One region of the Clostridium sp. LBM24168 genome, then DNA from elsewhere that is predicted to be linked to it. Evidence: riboswitches for the same ligand, from Rfam matches in the RefSeq annotation. Region 1 holds a riboswitch; the other holds the start of a gene.
What was found. Region 1 has a riboswitch for S-adenosylmethionine ahead of ACSVC9_RS13235 (O-acetylhomoserine aminocarboxypropyltransferase/cysteine synthase family protein). Riboswitches for the same ligand answer to the same signal wherever they lie in the genome.
Positions count from the first base shown of each region.

Region 2: another riboswitch for S-adenosylmethionine. It lies ahead of metF (methylenetetrahydrofolate reductase [NAD(P)H]); the one in region 1 lies ahead of ACSVC9_RS13235 (O-acetylhomoserine aminocarboxypropyltransferase/cysteine synthase family protein).

Region 1 covers NZ_CP196861.1:2,670,577-2,682,796, forward strand. The annotation lists gene ACSVC9_RS13220 (PAS domain-containing protein) at 1-212, opposite strand, end outside; gene ACSVC9_RS13225 (MaoC/PaaZ C-terminal domain-containing protein) at 870-1,760, shown strand; partial or broken gene ACSVC9_RS13230 (GntP family permease) at 1,800-3,195, shown strand; gene ACSVC9_RS13235 (O-acetylhomoserine aminocarboxypropyltransferase/cysteine synthase family protein) at 3,454-4,737, opposite strand; SAM riboswitch class I at 4,966-5,071, opposite strand; partial or broken gene ACSVC9_RS13240 (PTS glucitol/sorbitol transporter subunit IIA) at 5,298-5,654, opposite strand; gene nifH (nitrogenase iron protein) at 6,074-6,901, shown strand; gene anfD (nitrogenase iron-iron protein, alpha chain) at 6,935-8,527, shown strand; gene anfG (Fe-only nitrogenase subunit delta) at 8,543-8,893, shown strand; gene anfK (Fe-only nitrogenase subunit beta) at 8,911-10,296, shown strand; gene ACSVC9_RS13265 (hypothetical protein) at 10,375-10,830, shown strand; gene ACSVC9_RS13270 (type 1 glutamine amidotransferase) at 10,827-11,555, shown strand; gene ACSVC9_RS13275 (pyridoxamine 5'-phosphate oxidase family protein) at 11,543-12,064, shown strand; gene ACSVC9_RS13280 (substrate-binding domain-containing protein) at 12,197-12,220, shown strand, end outside.
Region 2 covers NZ_CP196861.1:219,569-225,771, forward strand. The annotation lists gene ACSVC9_RS01055 (2-isopropylmalate synthase) at 1-1,294, shown strand, start outside; gene ACSVC9_RS01060 (isocitrate dehydrogenase (NAD(+))) at 1,323-2,330, shown strand; gene metA (homoserine O-acetyltransferase MetA) at 2,391-3,305, opposite strand; SAM riboswitch class I at 3,394-3,503, opposite strand; SAM riboswitch class I at 3,639-3,748, shown strand; gene metF (methylenetetrahydrofolate reductase [NAD(P)H]) at 3,842-4,693, shown strand; gene ACSVC9_RS01075 (homocysteine S-methyltransferase family protein) at 4,718-6,203, shown strand, end outside.

The sequences.
Region 1 (12,220 bases):
TGATAGCATTGGTTTAAAACATCATACATAGAAGTAGTAGAAATTACTTCTCCGATTGGCTTACCTATCACATCTTCTTGTTTTCTTGCAAGAAAATTGCAGTATTGCTCATTAATATCAGTAATAATACCTTTATCATCAACTACTATAAAACCATCTTCAGACTTTTTTAATAATTGTTTAAAAAATAATTTATATTTATGATCAGTCATTATATTTACTCCCCTTCCTCACAAATAATAATTCACAATATATAAATGATTAGATTCTTTTAGTTTGCTAGATAACAATAATTATAAAGTCATCACTTTATGATATGATATTTTTGCTAAAATCCAAAAATATCAGTAAAGGATGACTAGATTATGATTACATCATTAAATATTGGCAATAAAAATATTTTCTATAAATCTGTAACAATTAGATTTGATTCTTCAGTAATTTGAAAGAAGATGAAATATACTGGTTAAAAATTCACACAGTACCTTATCATAATCGTTAACAAAAGATAAGCTAGTTATATTTATTAAAATAATATTTTAAATGCTATCTATTTATTTTAGTAATAACTATAATCTAATTTTACTTATATAAATTACAGTTGTCAATAAATATAATTTATACTATTTTAATCCATAATATGAAAAATGTATGATAAAAAAGCAATAAAAATATTATTGGAAAAAAACACACACATTTTAATTTATGACACAAGAATACCTCTATCTAAATACATTTGTAAGCAAAAAATAAATGTAAAACAAGAACCCTAATACAAATTTTATATATTATAAATAGTTTTTATAATTGGCATGATCTTTGCTCTATATTTAAGTAAAAATATTATATTTTAAGAAAGGAAGAAAATTATGGGAAAAATTAATTTTAATCTGGAAGAAATGTTAGTTGGTAAAAAAATGGAGCCTCGTTATATGGAATATAGTTGGCGTGATATTGCTCTATATGCATTAGCTGTAGGTGCCCATAGAGATGATCTAATTTACACATATGAGAAGTGTCTTAAGGCTATTCCAACTTATGGTACTGTTCCTTACTGGGGAACGCAGAATGTTAGACCATATCAGTGGATGCCGCTTCCTGCTTCTATGCTTGCTGAAGAAATCATAAAACCAAGCATTTCATTTTTAAACATGGATCATGAAATTATCATGCATCGCCCTATCGATCCTATTAAAGGAACTTTCCAATATCAAGATGTAATCACAGACGTATATGACCGTGGTAAGGATAAAGGTGCAGTAGTAAAAACAAAGCTAGATATTCGTGACGAAGCTGGTAATCTAGTGTGTACTAATTATTCTACAACATTTTTTCACGAAGCTGGAGGATTTGGTGGAAAACCTATGTTAAGCAGTTCAGTAAAAATGCCATATAGAAATCCCGATTATGAAGTTGATGATTATATAAGTCCTGTTCAGAATTTACTATACCGTCTGACTGGTGATACAAATTTAGTTCACGTCGATCCCAAATATGCACAGAAAATGGGTTTCCCAACATCCTTTGTACAGGGATTATGCTCTTTTGGATTCTCATGCCGAATGGCTATTTCTGTACTTTGTCCCGATGAACCTGATCGCATGACACGTATGACAGCACAGATGAGAAATGTACTTTATCCAGATACACCGGTTAAGCTGCTTATTTGGAAAATTGGAGCAGGTATTGCATATTTTCGTTTTATAGACGTAAAGAGCGGCAAACCGATTCTTGACCGTGGTGTATTTGAGTGGAAATAAAATTATCAAAAAGTTATTTATATTATGGAGGTTTTTAAAATGGCAGTTTTAGGAATTTTATTGAGTTTAGGTCTGTTGATTTTCATGGCCTACAAGGGTTACTCGGTTATTTTATTTGCCCCTATCTTTGCACTGTTGGCAGCTATTTTCTCTGGATTTTCTATAATGCCGACATACACGGAAATATTTCTTCCGAACCTGGCAAACTATGTGAAAAACTTTTTCCCATTCTTCCTGCTGGGTGCTGTATTTGGAAAAGTTATGGAGCAATCCGGTGCGGCAAAGTCTATTGCTGAATTTATTATAGAAAAACTAGGGGAAAAAAATGCAATGTTTTCTGTTGCCATGTCTACAGCCATACTTACTTATGGCGGCGTAAGCACATTTGTCGTAGCTTTTGCGGTATATCCATTTGCAGCTTCCATTTTTAAACAGGCTAATATTCCAAAACGTCTCATTCCCGTAACAATCGGTTTAGGGTGTTTAACTTTTACTATGGATGCTCTTCCAGGAACTCCGCAAATTCAAAATTCCATTCCAATGAAATTTTTTAACACAGATCTTTACTCTGCACCTGTATTTGGTATACTGGGAAGTATAATTTTACTTGTCGGCGGACTGACTTATATAGAATGGAGAAGGCGTTCACTTAAAGCAGTGGGAGAAGGTTACGGTACAAATCACATTAATGAACCCGTTAATGTATCAGATGAAAACTTGCCAAGCCCTGCTCTGGCAATACTCCCATTAGTTACAGTACTTGTATTATCCCTGGTTTTACAGAAATTAATTTTTCCCCACTGGGATATTGCTTCATGGGTAACCCAAGCACCTTACAATATTGATAAAAATAGTGTCATTGGTTCAATGAACAACTGGGCACTTATTATCTCACTCGTAGTAGGCGTCATTATGGCCTTACTTATTAACCCAAAAGCTTTAAAAGGTAATGTGAGTCAGGGTCTCAGTGCCGGTGCAATTGGTTCTCTATTGGCAGTTATGAATACAGCTTCTGAAGTTGGTTATGGCAATGTTATAAAAACACTTCCGGGTTTCAGCGGTATAGCCAATGCTTTAATAAACATAAACCCTAATGGTACTCCATTATTATCTGAAGCAGTTACTGTAAACGTTATGGCCGGAGTTACCGGATCAGCCTCCGGTGGAATGAGTATTGCACTTGATATGTTCCATACAAAATATCTAGATTGGGCTGCAAATACCGGTATATCTCCTGAATTACTCCACCGTGTTGCCGCTATGGCTGCAAGGAGGAATGGATACATTACCCCACAACGGTGCAGTAATCACCCTTTTGGCTATTACAGGTCTAACACACAAGCAATCATATAAGGATATATTCGTCCTGACCATGTTTAAAACAGCAACCTGTTTCTTTCTTGTATTTTTACAGAGTATATTCCACTTTATATAATTCCCTATATAATAACGAGCAAAATATAGTTAATACGGGAATATCCTGAATTCAGAATAATTACAATCTTTTCGGAAGGATATTCCTGCATAATTTCTTTTATAAATTTGAGAAACACTTTTGAATCCTTTTATTTCTATGTGAAATTATTATAGAAAAGAAATCACTTCTAAAAATATAAAAAGTCAAGTTTCTTCGACATTAACTATATAATATTGAAGAAACTTAACTTTCACATTCTCTATTAGTTATATCCTATCAAATTTTAGCAAGTGCCTGATCCAAATCATATATAATATCGTCAATACTCTCTACACCTATTGAAAGTCTTATAAGATCTGGAGTTATTCCAGCAGCTCTTTGTTGTTCCTCATTTAACTCAGCATGTGTAGTACTAGAAGGATGTATTACAAGAGATTTTGCATCTGCTACATTTGCAAGCAATGAAAATAATTTAACACTATTTATAAATTTCTTTCCTGCTTCAAGTCCTCCCTTTATTCCAAATGTAAATATGGAACCTGCACCTTTTGGAAGATATTTCTTTGCCAAATCGTGATATGGACTACTTTCAAGTTCAGGATAGTTTACCCATGAAACTTTTGGATGCTTACTTAAAAATTCAACTACCTTTCTTGTATTTTCTACATGCCTTTCCACCCTAAGTGAAAGTGATTCCAATCCTAAGAGAAAATAAAATGCACTCTGCGGGCTTAATGTTGCTCCCGTATTTCTAAGAAGCTGAACCCTAGCTTTTAAAGCAAAGGCAATTGGTCCCTGATCTGCATAAACAAGTCCATTATAACTTTCATCTGGTGTAGTAAAATCAGGAAATTTTCCACTTGCTGCCCAGTCAAATTTTCCCCCATCTACTATAACTCCACCAATAGTTGTCCCATGTCCACCAATGAATTTTGTTGCTGAATGCACAACTACATCTGCACCATATTCTATTGGTCTTACAAGATATGGAGTACCAAAAGTATTATCTATTATAAGTGGTATCTTATTCTCATGAGCTATATTTGCTACAGCTTCTATATCCAATACATTAATCTTTGGATTTCCTAATGTCTCAGCATAAACTGCCTTTGTCCTATCTGTAATAGCCCTTCTAATATTTTCAGGATCATCAGGATCAACAAATGTTACATCGATTCCTAATTTCTTTAATGTTACTGAAAATAATTCATATGTGCCACCATAAAGTGTACTAGCAGAAACTATATTATCTCCTGAATTTGCCACATTTAATATTGAATACAGTATTGCCGCCAACCCTGATGAGGTTGCAAGTCCTGCACTTCCTCCTTCAAGTGCTGCTATTCTCTGTTCAAATACATCTTCTGTTGGATTCATTATTCTAGCATAAACATTGCCTGGTTTTTTCAACTGAAAAAAATCTGCTGCCTCATCTGCATTTTTAAAAACAAAAGATGTAGTCTGATAAATTGGAACTGCCCTTGCTCCTGTTGTTGGATCTGGAACCTGTCCTGCATGTACCTGTAATGTTTCAAACCCTAATTTTCTCTCTTCACTCATTCTTATCTCTCCTCACATTTATATAGTAAAATTATTCTTTTTTATTCTTTTTTGATTCATTATTATAATTATTGTGACTATTATGATTATTCACAACAGCAGCATTTACACATTAACTTCACTACAATCACTTCCAATCCAAATTTAATATTATATTATGCCTTTCTATTAATTAGCTAAATAAAAAACTTCCTACAAGAAACTGTGGGAAGTTATAATCCTTGACGTTTCTCATCTCTCAGGTATTACCTGCTGGAATTAGCACCGTTGAACAAAAATTCATTCAGGTTGCCGGGCATCATAGGGCCAGTCCCTCTGCCTCTCTTGATAAGAAGTTAAATATTCAATTAATTTATATATACTATATAATCTTTTTATTGGTTTGTCAATAGCAAAATTAAAAATTTCTATCCCTAAATATATTGAAAGCTTAAATTATTCTATTTTTATAATTACTTCAGCCTTGATAAAAATACTGCCTATGGCTCTTTCATCAAGAACAAGCATCTCGCTTTCCTTAGTTTTACAGATAAATTTTTTAATAGATAATACATAAATAGTTACTTTGAAAATACTATAATGCCACCAATATTTATTTTAGGTGAAGTAGAGCCTTTTAATGCAATCTGTCCTGGTAAATCCACGTCGTTTCCTGAAAATTCAAGCGTACAATGTCCCATTTATTTCAGAGTATGCATAGCTTCATCTCCTATGCAAGTTATAGTATAAACTTCGTTCCCAAATATAAGTTTATCACCTACAACTATATCTTCTTTAAAATTCTCGATAGTATGAAATATGGAAATTTCAGCCGGTCCTGCCGGAGCATTATTATTAAATATAACAAGACTATTACATGCCTCCAGCAGTTCAAATGCAGAATCACCTATTCCAATAACTTTAGATTTATATTTCATAATAAATATTCCTCCCCAGCATAAAAATTTATATAGCAATAAAAACCTTTTCACAACTTATAAAAGCTTTGTTCTTCAACATAATCATAACACGTACCTTATATGTCCTCATAAATAATATTAGGATAAATATCAATTTGAGTAATATGTGCTGAAATTAAACTCTTTGTATAAATCAATTCCATTTTATTATGTTTTGTACAAAATATTTATAAAATCTTATACGTAGTCAAAGATATTCATGTATAAAATATAATCTTTCCTTGAATAATCATCAATAAATTAAACTTATTTTTTATAAATTAATAAAAAATAGCCATAATATATTGACAATTATTAAACTCTACAATATAATCAAATGAAACAATATAAAACATAACATTCTGGAAAATATTTTGGAAATTAAGGAGGTATTTAAAATGACAAGAAAAATTGCATTTTATGGAAAGGGCGGTATAGGTAAATCAACTACCCAGCAGAACACCGCAGCAGCAATGGCACATTTCTACAATAAAAAAATATTCATACATGGATGTGATCCAAAAGCCGATTCAACACGTATGATTCTAGGTGGAATGAGCCAGAAAACATTAATGGACATGCTTCGTGACGAAGGTGAAGAAAAAATTACAGCCGAAACAATTGTAAAGACAGGATACGGTGATATCAAATGCGTAGAATCAGGCGGTCCTGAACCAGGCGTAGGCTGTGCAGGTCGTGGTGTAATAACAGCAATTGATCTTATGGAAAAAAATGGTGCATATACTGAAGATCTGGATTTCGTATTTTTCGATGTACTTGGTGACGTTGTATGCGGTGGATTTGCAATGCCGCTTCGTGATGGTAAGGCACAGGAAGTGTATATTGTTGCTTCTGGTGAAATGATGGCAATATATGCTGCAAACAACATCTGTAAAGGCCTTGTTAAATATGCAAACAGGAGCGGTGTACGTCTCGGCGGAATCATATGCAACAGCCGTAATGTAGACAGGGAAAGAGAATTCTTGGAAGAATTTACCTCGGCAATCAATACACAGCTTATTCATTTCATGCCGCGTGATAATATCGTACAAAAAGCAGAATTCAATAAAAAAACAGTTATCGAATTTGATGACAAATGCAATCAGTCAAAAGAGTATGGAGAACTTGCACGCAAAATTATAGAAAATAAAATGTTCACCATTCCTACGCCTCTTGAAATGCCACAGCTTGAAGCCATGGTCGTGAAATACGGTATCGGCGATTAAGAAAATATATCAAAATAAGGGGAGGAATTAATTATGCCATATCATTTGTTTAAATGCAGTGAATGTATTCCAGACAGGAAACAGCATGTAGTTGAAAAAGGAAAAGATGAAAAATTGACAGATGCACTTCCACTCGGATATTTGAACACAATTCCAGGCACTCTTTCAGAAAGAGGCTGCGTATATTGCGGTGCAAAACATGTTATAGGCACTCCGATGAAGGATGTAATTCACATGAGTCACGGACCTATAGGCTGCACTTACGATACCTGGCAGACCAAACGTTATATAAGTGACAATGACAATTTCCAGATCAAATATACTTTTGCTACAGATGTAAAAGAAAAAAATATAGTATTTGGAGCTACAAAATTGCTGAAGGAAAATATTATTGAAGCTTTCAAGGCATTTCCAAAAATAAAGAGAATGACTATTTACCAAACCTGCGGTACCGCTCTTATAGGAGACGATATAGAGGCTGTTGCAAAAGAGGTAATGAATGAAATGCCGGACGTGGATATATTCGTGTGCAATGCTCCCGGTTTCGCCGGTCCAAGCCAGTCTGGAGGCCATCACAAAATAAATATAGCATGGGTTAACAACAAAGTAGGTACTCATGAACCTAAAATAACCAGTGACTATACAATAAACTATGTAGGTGAATACAATATCCAGGGTGATCAGGAGGTTATGCAGGACTATTTCAAGAGAATGGGAATACAGGTGCTTTCAACCTTTACAGGTAATGGTTCCTATGACGACTTAAGGGGCATGCATCTAGCAAAACTGAATGTACTTGAATGTGCACGTTCTGCCGAATATATCTGCAACGAATTGAGAAAGCAGTATGGAATTCCGCGTATGGATATAGACGGATTTGGATTTGGACCATTGTCTGCATCACTAAAGAAAATCGGACTGTTTTTTGGAATTGAAGACAGAGCCCAAGCCATAATAGATGAAGAAACTGCCAGATGGAAACCTGAACTTGACTGGTACAAGGAACGTCTAAAAGGCAAAAAGGTGTGCCTGTGGCCGGGTGGATCAAAGCTATGGCACTGGGCACATGTAATACATGAAGAAATGGGAGTTGAAGTTGTTTCCGTATATACAAAATTCGGTCATCAGGGTGATATGGAAAAGGGTATATCAAGATGCGACTGTCAGGGAGCGCTTGCCATAGATGACCCTAATGAGCTTGAATCTCTTGAAGCTATGAAAACACTTAAACCTGATGTAATCTTTACAGGCAAAAGGCCGGGTGAATATGCAAAGAAAATTGGTGTTCCGTATATAAACGCACATGCATACCATAATGGTCCATATAAGGGATTTGAAGGATGGGTCAGATTTGCGCGTGATATATACGATGCAATTTATTCACCGGTTCATCAGCTTGCATTTGTAGATATAACAAGAGATGAAATACCTGAAGAGAGAAGGTTTATAACTGCAAAGATGAAATCCGATGAAAATCTGAGCCAGGAAATAACAGCTTCATCAACGCTTAGAGAGTATACCGGAGAATATGATAGTGTTTCTTCACTGCGAAATAAAACAGATGATGATTATCCTTATTTAAAGGAACAAAAAGAAAAGCGCAAAGAAGTCAGCAGGGCATTATAGTGGAGGTGTATGTCTGTGGAAAATGATATGAAAGACAAGGTAGATCAGCTTACAAATTATATAATGAAGAATTGTCTCTGGCAGTTTAACTCACGTGCCTGGGACAGAGAAAATCAAAATGAAGGCATACTTACAAGAACCATGCAGCTCTTATGCGGTGAACCAGTTGAAAAAGAAACACCGGCTGGAAGGTATTACTGGTCTGAAGCTGTATATCTGGCAGAAGTTTATAAAAGCAGATATGAATGGATAAATGATATGAGCAAAGAAGAAATCAAGGTACTTATGAAGAAGCTGAGGGACAATATAGATTATCTGACTATTACAGGGTCATTGAATGAAGAACTTAAAGATCCGCTATATTAAGAGAGGAGGCATAAAACATGTCTTGTGAAGTAAAAGAAAAGGAACGCCAGGGTATTATAAATCCCATATTTACATGTCAGCCCGCTGGAGCGCAATATGTCAGTATAGGAATAAAGGATTGTATCGGACTGGTTCACGGCGGTCAGGGATGCTGTATGTTTGTAAGACTTATATTTTCCCAGCATTTCAAGGAGAGTTTCGAACTTGCTTCCTCATCACTGCACGAGGATGCCGCAATATTTGGTGGCCTTGGCCGTGTTGAGCAGGGTGTTGACGTTCTTCTGATGAGGTATCCAAATTTAAAGGTAATACCAATAATAACAACCTGTTCCACAGAAGTTATAGGTGATGATATAGATGGCGTTATAACAAAATTGAATAAAGGCCTCCTGAAGGAAAAATATGCAGGAAGGGAAGTTCATCTTGTTCCAATCCATACTCCAAGTTTCAAAGGAAGCATGATAAGCGGATATGATGTAGCCGTAGAAGCCTTTTTAAAGGCTTTTGCAAAAAAAGATAAACCAAACGAAAAAATAAATTTAATTACCGGATGGGCAAATCCCGGAGATGTAAAGGAACTGAAGCACATTCTGAAAGAAATGGATATAGATGCCACAGTTCTGTTTGAAATCGAAAAATTTGATGCACCACTCCTTCCCGAAGATCATGCAGAACCTCGTGGAGAAACTACAATTGAAGATTTAAAAGATACTGCAAATGCAATTGGTACAATTGCACTCAACAAATATGAAGGCGGAAAAGCAGCTGAATACCTTGAAAATGAATTTGATGTGCCGGCCGTTATAGGACCAACGCCCATTGGAATCCGCAACACAGATATATTTTTGAAGAGATTGAACAAAATGACCGGAAAACCAATCCCAAAATCGCTGGCTTATGAGCGCGGCGTTGCCATTGATGCGCTGACAGATCTTACTCACATGTTCTTTGCAGGCAAAAGGGTAGCCATCTTTGGAAATCCTGACCTTGTAATCGGACTTGCAGAATTCTGCATGGATCTCGAGATGAAACCTGTTCTTCTTCTTCTCGGAGATGACAACCAGGGTTACACCAAAGATCCTCGCATAAAGGAACTTCAGGAAAACACCGACTTCGATATGGAAATAATTTTAAATGCAGATTTGTTTGAACTTGAAGACAGAATAAAGAAAGGACTCAAGCTCGATTTAATAATGGGTCATTCAAAGGGCAGATTTGTAGCAATGGACAATAAAATTCCCATGTTAAGGGTGGGATTCCCTGTATTTGACAGGGCCGGCTATTACAGACATCCTAAAGTTGGCTATAACGGTGCAATATGGCTTGCTGAAGAGATGGCAAATATAATGTTCACTGATATGGAATACAAACACAAAAAAGATTGGCTACTTGCCATGTGGTAATATTTTTACCACAGTTCCATTCTGCCAGAATCAATGACATATTGATTCTGGCAAAATTATTTGGAAAGGAGTATATTTATGTTAGACAATATTTTATTAAAAAACATAGATTTAAATTCATTTGAAAGAAATTACAAGGATGCAAAGGCTTTCCACCATAGAGCCAAACAGTTTTCAGAGGAAGACCAGAGTCCAAGTATAATATTCAATGTGGCCTCCATTGCCCTTGAACAATATTTGATTTCAATATGCCACTTATATGGTGCACCTCCCTGGAACCATACCTATGATTTTCTCATGGATGTTGTAGAAATAGTCGTTGATTTTCCAAAAGAATTAAATAACGAGATAAGATCAATTGGGAAACAGTCTCATGAATATCTTTGTTCCCTGGAACCTTATACTGGAAATTTTCCTGAATCATCTGATGCGAGTAAAATTCTTGCAATATGTGACAAAATAAGCAGAACATTTGATCAATCCAGGATTTCATCAATTAGAGCAATAAAAAAAATAAGCGGAGGGATACTATGAGAATTCATTATTTACAGCATGTTCCTTTTGAAGGGCCTGCAAATATTGTAAACTGGGCATATAAAAGAGGTCATGAACTTACAGGTACACATCTGTATAATTATGAAACCGTCCCCCCTATGGATCAATTTGATTTCCTTGTGATTATGGGCGGACCTATGAATATTTATGAAGAAGACAACTATCCCTGGCTGAAATATGAAAAAAAATTTATCAAAGAAGCTATTGATTCTAATAAAATCGTATTGGGCATCTGCCTCGGTGCACAACTTATTACTGATGTTATTGGGGGTAAAGTAACCAGAAATCCGGAAGGAGAAATTGGATGGCTGCCTGTGAATTTCAACACAAAAGGAATTAATTCATCTCTTTTTGAAAATTTTCCTGAAACGCTGAAGGTTTTTCAGTGGCACAATGATACCTTCAATATACTTGGAGCTGGTGCAAAATGCATTGCATACAGCAAAGCCTGCAAAAATCAGGCTTTTATATATAAAGACAGGGTTATAGGTTTTCAATTCCATATGGAAAGTACAGAAGGCAGTATTTTTTCACTTATGGAGCATTGCAGGGATGAAATGACAGAAGGTCTCTATATACAGACTCCCCGAGAAATACGTGCAAAAATGAATAATTTGAAGGCAGCAAATCAAATCATGAATGATTTTTTAGATAAGCTTGAATATATTATTCTGAAAGGGGACAATTACACATGGGAAAGATAAGATATACTCAAAGGATTTGTCATGATAAGGAAAAAATCAACAGATTTTTAGATGAACAAAGAGTTGGAATACTTGGTATGAGTGAGAAAAACATACCCTATGCTGTACCTGTCAATTATATATACTGGAATAAAAAAATTTATATACACGGTATGGGAAGCGGTAAAAAAAATAATATACTTGGAGAAAATTCCAAAGTCTGCTTTACAGTTTTTGAGGACTTAGGAACTGTGAAGGATCCGATACCATGCAAATGTGACACTTCATACTTTAGTGTTGTTATTTTCGGAAAAGCCATTATTGTAAAAGACCTTGATGAAAAGGCGGAAGCTCTTACAAAATTTCTGGATAAATTTGTTCCAGGATTTTTTAATAGTCCCCTTCCCACAAAATTCGTGAATAAATATCGTTCATCACTGGACAATATGACTGTTACCGTATACTGCATTCGTCCTGAGAATCTCACCGCCAAGGAAAACCCTGCAGATAATATCCAGGCTATACGCTGATCAGCCCCATATTCCTTTCCTGTTTAGTATTTTTAAAGCATACTATTATGTGATATAATTGTTATGTAAATATCAATCTATTTAGGATAATTTTTTATATGATAATTATAAACACTTAGGAAGGAATTTTATATGTATATAGATACAGCCCTTACT
Region 2 (6,203 bases), 720 kb from region 1:
TCCATATGATGAAATTCCTAAAATAGTTTTTAATGGTGTACAACTTCCTATGAATATACCGGATAATATCTGCATTACCGATACAACATTCAGGGATGGACAGCAATCTATGGAGCCATTTACTTTAGAGGAAATAGTTAATATATATGATTACCTTCATGAATTGGATAATAACTCCGGAATAATAAGGCAAAGTGAATTTTTCTTATACAGTGAAAAGGACAGAAAAGCTGTAGAGGTCTGTATGGAAAGAGGATATGAGTTCCCTGAAATAACTTCATGGATAAGGGCCAACAAGGAGGACTTCAAACTTGTAAAGGATATGGGTATAAAGGAAACGGGAATGCTTATGTCCTGCTCCGATTATCATATATTTAAAAAGTTGAGAAAGACAAGAGAAGAAACTGTAAATATGTATCTTTCCGTTGTGGAAGAAGCATTGAATAATGGAATAAGACCAAGATGCCATCTGGAAGATATAACAAGAGCGGATTTTTATGGATTTGTAGTCCCTCTGGTAAATAAATTGATGGATATGTCATGTGAGTCGGGAATTCCTATAAAAATAAGATTATGTGATACCCTTGGGGTTGGGGTTTCATATGGGCAGACGGATGTGCCAAGAAGTGTACAGGGACTTGTGCATGGACTTAGAACTATATGCAATGTTCCAGAGGAGTGTATGGAATGGCATGGACACAATGATTTTTATTCTGCAGTGGACAATTCAACTACTGCATGGCTTTATGGAGCTTCATCTGTAAATAGCACCCTTTTTGGAATTGGCGAAAGGACAGGAAATTGTCCTCTTGAAGCAATGGTGTTTCAATATGCACAAATTAAGGGCAATACCAAGAATATGAAGCTTGAGGTTATAACTGAAATAGCAAATTATTTTAAAAATCAACTTGGATATGATATTCCACCTAAGACACCTTTTGTTGGAAGTCAGTTCAATGTTACAAAAGCCGGCATACATGCAGATGGAATGCTCAAGGATAAAGAGATTTATAATTCATTTGATACGAACAAGATACTTGCAAGACCAGTTGTAATCGAGATAAACCAGTATTCAGGACTTGCTGGTATTGCAGCATGGATCAATACCTATTATAGATTAAAGGATGAAGATAAAGTAGACAAAAGGGACAATAGAGTTGTAGAAATAAAGAAATGGGTAGATGATCAGTACAAGATGGGAAGAACAAATATAATAAGAAATAGTGAAATGGAGCTTCTTGTAAAAAAATTAATGCCTGAAATACTTGAAAAAGGGGAAGAAAGAGCATGTTGACTAAAATAAATTATTTGGAGGCATTGAAATGAGGCATAAGGTTACCCTTATCAAAGGGGATGGAATAGGACCGGAAGTTTGTATGGCAGCCAGGAAGGTTGTAGATAAAAGTGGAGCAGATATTGATTGGGAGATCTTTGAAGCAGGGGCTGCTCTACTTGAAGAGTATGGTACACCTATACCGGCACATATAATAGAAAGTATAAGAAAGAATGGAGTAGCCCTTAAAGGTCCGGTCACCACGCCTGTTGGAAAAGGGTTTAAAAGTGTAAATGTTACTTTGAGGAAAGAGTTAAATTTATATGCGAATATAAGACCTATAAAAACCTATGCTGGAGTAAAATCCAGATATGAAAATGTAGATATGGTTATTTTTAGAGAAAATACCGAGGATTTATATGCAGGCATAGAGCATATGATAAACAGTGAAATAGCTGAGAGCATCAAGATAATATCAAAAGGTGCCAGTAGAAAGATAGTGAAAGCTGCTTTTGATTATGCAGTTAAGAATGGAAGGAAAAAGGTTACGGCAGTTCATAAAGCAAATATAATGAAACTTTCAGATGGACTTTTCTTGAAAACTGCACAGGAAGTAGCAGAAGAATATGATAATATTGAATTTGAAAGTGTGATAGTAGATGCTATGAGCATGAAGCTTGTGTTAAATCCTGAAAATTATGATGTTCTGGTTATGCCTAATTTATACGGAGATATCTTATCTGATATGGCATCGGGGCTTATAGGGGGACTTGGGCTGGTTCCCGGAGCGAATATAGGTGAGGATGCGGCAGTATTTGAAGCTGCACATGGATCTGCACCTGATATTGCAGGAAAAAATAAAGCTAATCCTACTGCTATAATACTTTCATCAATCATGATGCTTAGATATCTGGGAGAAGATGCTCCTGCAGATAGGATAGAGAATGCAGTTGAAAGCGTGTTAAAAGAAGGAAAGTACTTGACCTGTGATCTGGGTGGGAATTCTACTACTGATGAATTTACAGATGCAATAGTTTCAAAATTAGACCTCAATTGAATACAAATAAAAAACTGCAGATTTCTGTTGCCAGTAATTCTGCAGTTTTCTACAATTAAATTAGAGTCTGGTTAAGTCATAAGGTGTTTCCTGATATACGTAGTAGTTAAGCCAGTTCAAAAATAATAAATTAGCATGTCCCTTCCATCTGGAAAGAGGGGCTTTTTTTATGTCATCATCAGGGAAATAATTTTTAGGTATTTCTATAGGAAGATTACTTGCCTTGTCCCTTTCATATTCGGCTTTTAATGTAAGGGTATCATATTCAGAATGACCGGTAACGAATATATCGCGGCCTCCTTTTGTAGCCACTATATAGACTCCTGCTTCTTCTGATTCTGATAGTAGTTCAAGTTCAGGAACCTTTTCAATGTCCTCTCTTTTTATGGTGGTATGTCTTGAGTGTGGTGCATAAAATAAATCATCAAAACCCCTTAATAATTTTACATTTCTTTTATTCAGTGTATGTGGAAATACACCGAACATCTTCTTGTCCAATAGATATTTTGGAATGCCAAAATGATGGTAAAGGCCGGCCTGTGCTCCCCAGCATATGTGGAATGTGGAATATACATTTTTTAAAGACCAGTCCATTATTTCAGTAAGCTCATCCCAATAATCCACATCTTCAAATTTTAGTTTTTCAACAGGTGCTCCTGTTATTATCATACCGTCAAATTTTTTATCCCGTATTTCATCAAAGGTTTCGTAATACTTAAAAAGGTATTCTTCAGAAGTATTTTTTGTCATGTGGGATTGTGGGTATATCAAGGTTATATTCACTTGAAGCGGAGAATTACTAAGAAGTCTGAGCAGCTGTGTTTCAGTGACGGTTTTAACTGGCATCAGATTCAATATGACTATATTAAGAGGTCGTATATCCTGTCTGGTTGCACGTTTTTCGTTCATCACGAATATATTTTCGGCTTTTAATATTTTGGAAGCTGGAAGACCATTAGGTATATTTATTGGCATATGACTCATCCTTTACAAATAATTGATTATGAATAATAAAAAGCCATTTTTCTATATAAGAAAAATGGCTTGCGATATCGAACTATTTTTCTTATCTTTCAGAAAAAAATTCTGTAGGAATTAACACCATACATTCAAATGAAAAATGCTGGTTGTCGGGCATCATTGGGCCTATCCCTCTGCCACTCTTGATAAGATTTTATTTGATTTTAATGAATATGATATACCAAAATTATGTGTCTGTCAAGATAATTGAATTTAAAATTTTTGTGTTGACAAGTACACTAAAAAGTATTAGCATTAAATAAACTGTAATTTAACAACTTAATATTGTTCTTATCAAGAGAGGTGGAGGGACTGGCCCTGAGAAACCCGACAACCAGCATGTAGCTCATGCAAGGTGTTAATTCCTACAGAATAGTGAAAATTCTGAGAGATAAGAAAAGAACGCTGTAATGAGATGATATGAATTTAGGCTGCTTTTCTTAAATAGGAGGCAGCTTTTTATTAACTAAATTTTTATGAGGAGAGAGCTTATGAGTATAATAAATATATTTAACAATAAGGAATTTATACTTTCTTTTGAGGCAATACCGCCAAAAAATAAAAATAATTTTAGCAGTTTTGAAAATAAAATCAATAATTTAAGTAAAATGAACCCGGATTTTATAAGCGTGACTTATGGAGCAGCAGGGAGAAGCAAAGATGGATCCATGGAGGCTGCTTTGTATATAAAAGATAAATACGATATAGAGGTACTGTCCCATCTCACCTGTATAAATTCTACAGAGGAGGAAATAGAGAAATATATATCTGAACTTACAAGAGGGGGAGTAAGTAATATACTTGCACTTAGGGGAGACATTGTGAGAAATGCTGATGCATTTATAAATACCAAGTATAGATATGCCAAGGAACTGGTGAAATATATCTCCAAAAAAGGCAACCTATGTATTGCAGCGGCAGCATATCCTGAGGGACATGCCGAGTCAAAGAATTTGGATGAAGATATTCTGCATCTTAAGGAAAAGGTGGATTGTGGAGTTGATTTTCTTATTACCCAGTTTTTTTTCGACAACAATTATTTTTATAGATTCAGGGAAAAAATGGATAAAATAGGACTGAATATACCTGTAGTGGCCGGTATAATGCCGGTTGTAAAGGCAAGGCAGATTAAAAATATGAGCTCACTTGGAGGTGCAAATTTATCTGAAAAACTTTTAAATATAATAGATAAATATGGTGAAAGTGATGAAGATTTTTTTAAGGCAGGAGTTGAATATAGTTTAAATCAGACATTGGATTTAATAAAAAACGGAATAAAAGGCATCCATCTGTATACTATGAATGATTTAACTGCTGTAAATTACATAGTAGAAAATTTATAGGGTGGATGAAAAGGGGTGAGCTATATGACTTTTGAGGATCTAATTGAAAGATTCAAAGATAGATTCATATTTTTTGACGGAGCTATGGGTACCATGCTCCAGAAAAGCGGACTTAAAGCAGGAGAACTTCCTGAAATATTGAACATAACAAATGGAAATACGATCAAGAAAATACATGAGACTTATTTGGATTCCGGTGCAGATATTATAATAACAAATACTTTTGGGGCAAATGAACTAAAATACAGCAGTTCTGAATATTCTTCGGATGAAGTAATCGAGGCTGGAGTTAGAATTGCAAAAGCTGCAGTCAGGGGAAGAAAGGATAAATTTGTGGCACTGGACCTAGGGCCTATAGGTCAGGTTATGGAACCTACGGGAAGTCTCAGCTTTGAAACTGCATATAAGCTTTTCAAGAAACAGATAGTTATAGGTGAAAGAGAAGGAGCCGACCTGATACTGATTGAGACTATGATGGATATATATGAGACCAAGGCTGCCATACTTGCAGCCAAGGAAAACAGCTCTCTTCCGGTTTTTTGCACCATGACTTTTCAGGAAAATGGGAGAACTCTTATGGGTACGGATCCCAAGACCATGGTCTTCGTTCTTGAAGGTCTGGGGGTTGATGTACTTGGAGTTAATTGTTCACTCGGACCCAGGGATCTTCAGAAAATAGTTGATGAAATTTTACTGTATTCCTCTATTCCGGTTATGGTCCAACCAAATGCAGGACTTCCAAAATATGACGGAAATGAAACCTATTATGATGTAGAGGCATCTGAATTTTCAGAGCAAATGAGAATTATGGCAGAAAAAGGAGTAAGAATACTTGGAGGATGCTGCGGCACGAATTCTGAATTTATCAAAGCTACTATAAAATCGGTAAGTGATCTTAAACCTTTGAATTTGGAGAAAAGGAAATATACTGCAGTGACTTCGGGAAATGAAACTGTGATAATAGGTGATAGAACAAAGATTATAGGGGAAAGAATAAATCCTACGGGAAAGGCGGCATACAAGCAGGAGCTGAGGAAGAAAAAAATAGGGTACATCCAGAAAGAAGCCATTTGCCAAAAAGAAGAGGGTGCTGACATACTCGAGCTTAATGTAGGACTACCGGAAATAGATGAAGTTGAAATGATGAAAAAAGCTGTAAGAGCAATACAGCAGGTTTCATACCTTCCAATAAGTATAGACAGCCCAAATCCGGATGCGCTTGAGGTTGGAGCAAGATTGTATAGAGGAAAGCCTCTTATAAATTCTGTAAATGGTAAAGAAAAAACTATGGAAGCGGTTTTCCCTATAGTTAAAAAGTATGGAGGCTGTGTTATAGCTCTTACCCTGGATGAGTCAGGAATAGCAAAGACGGCGGAAAAAAGATTTGCAATTGCAGAGAAAATTGTAAAAAAGGCTGAAATGTTTGGAATTTCAAGAAACAATATAATAGTCGACTGTCTTTCTCTTACGGCCTCCGCCCAGCAGAAGGAAGTTATGGAGACGATAAAGG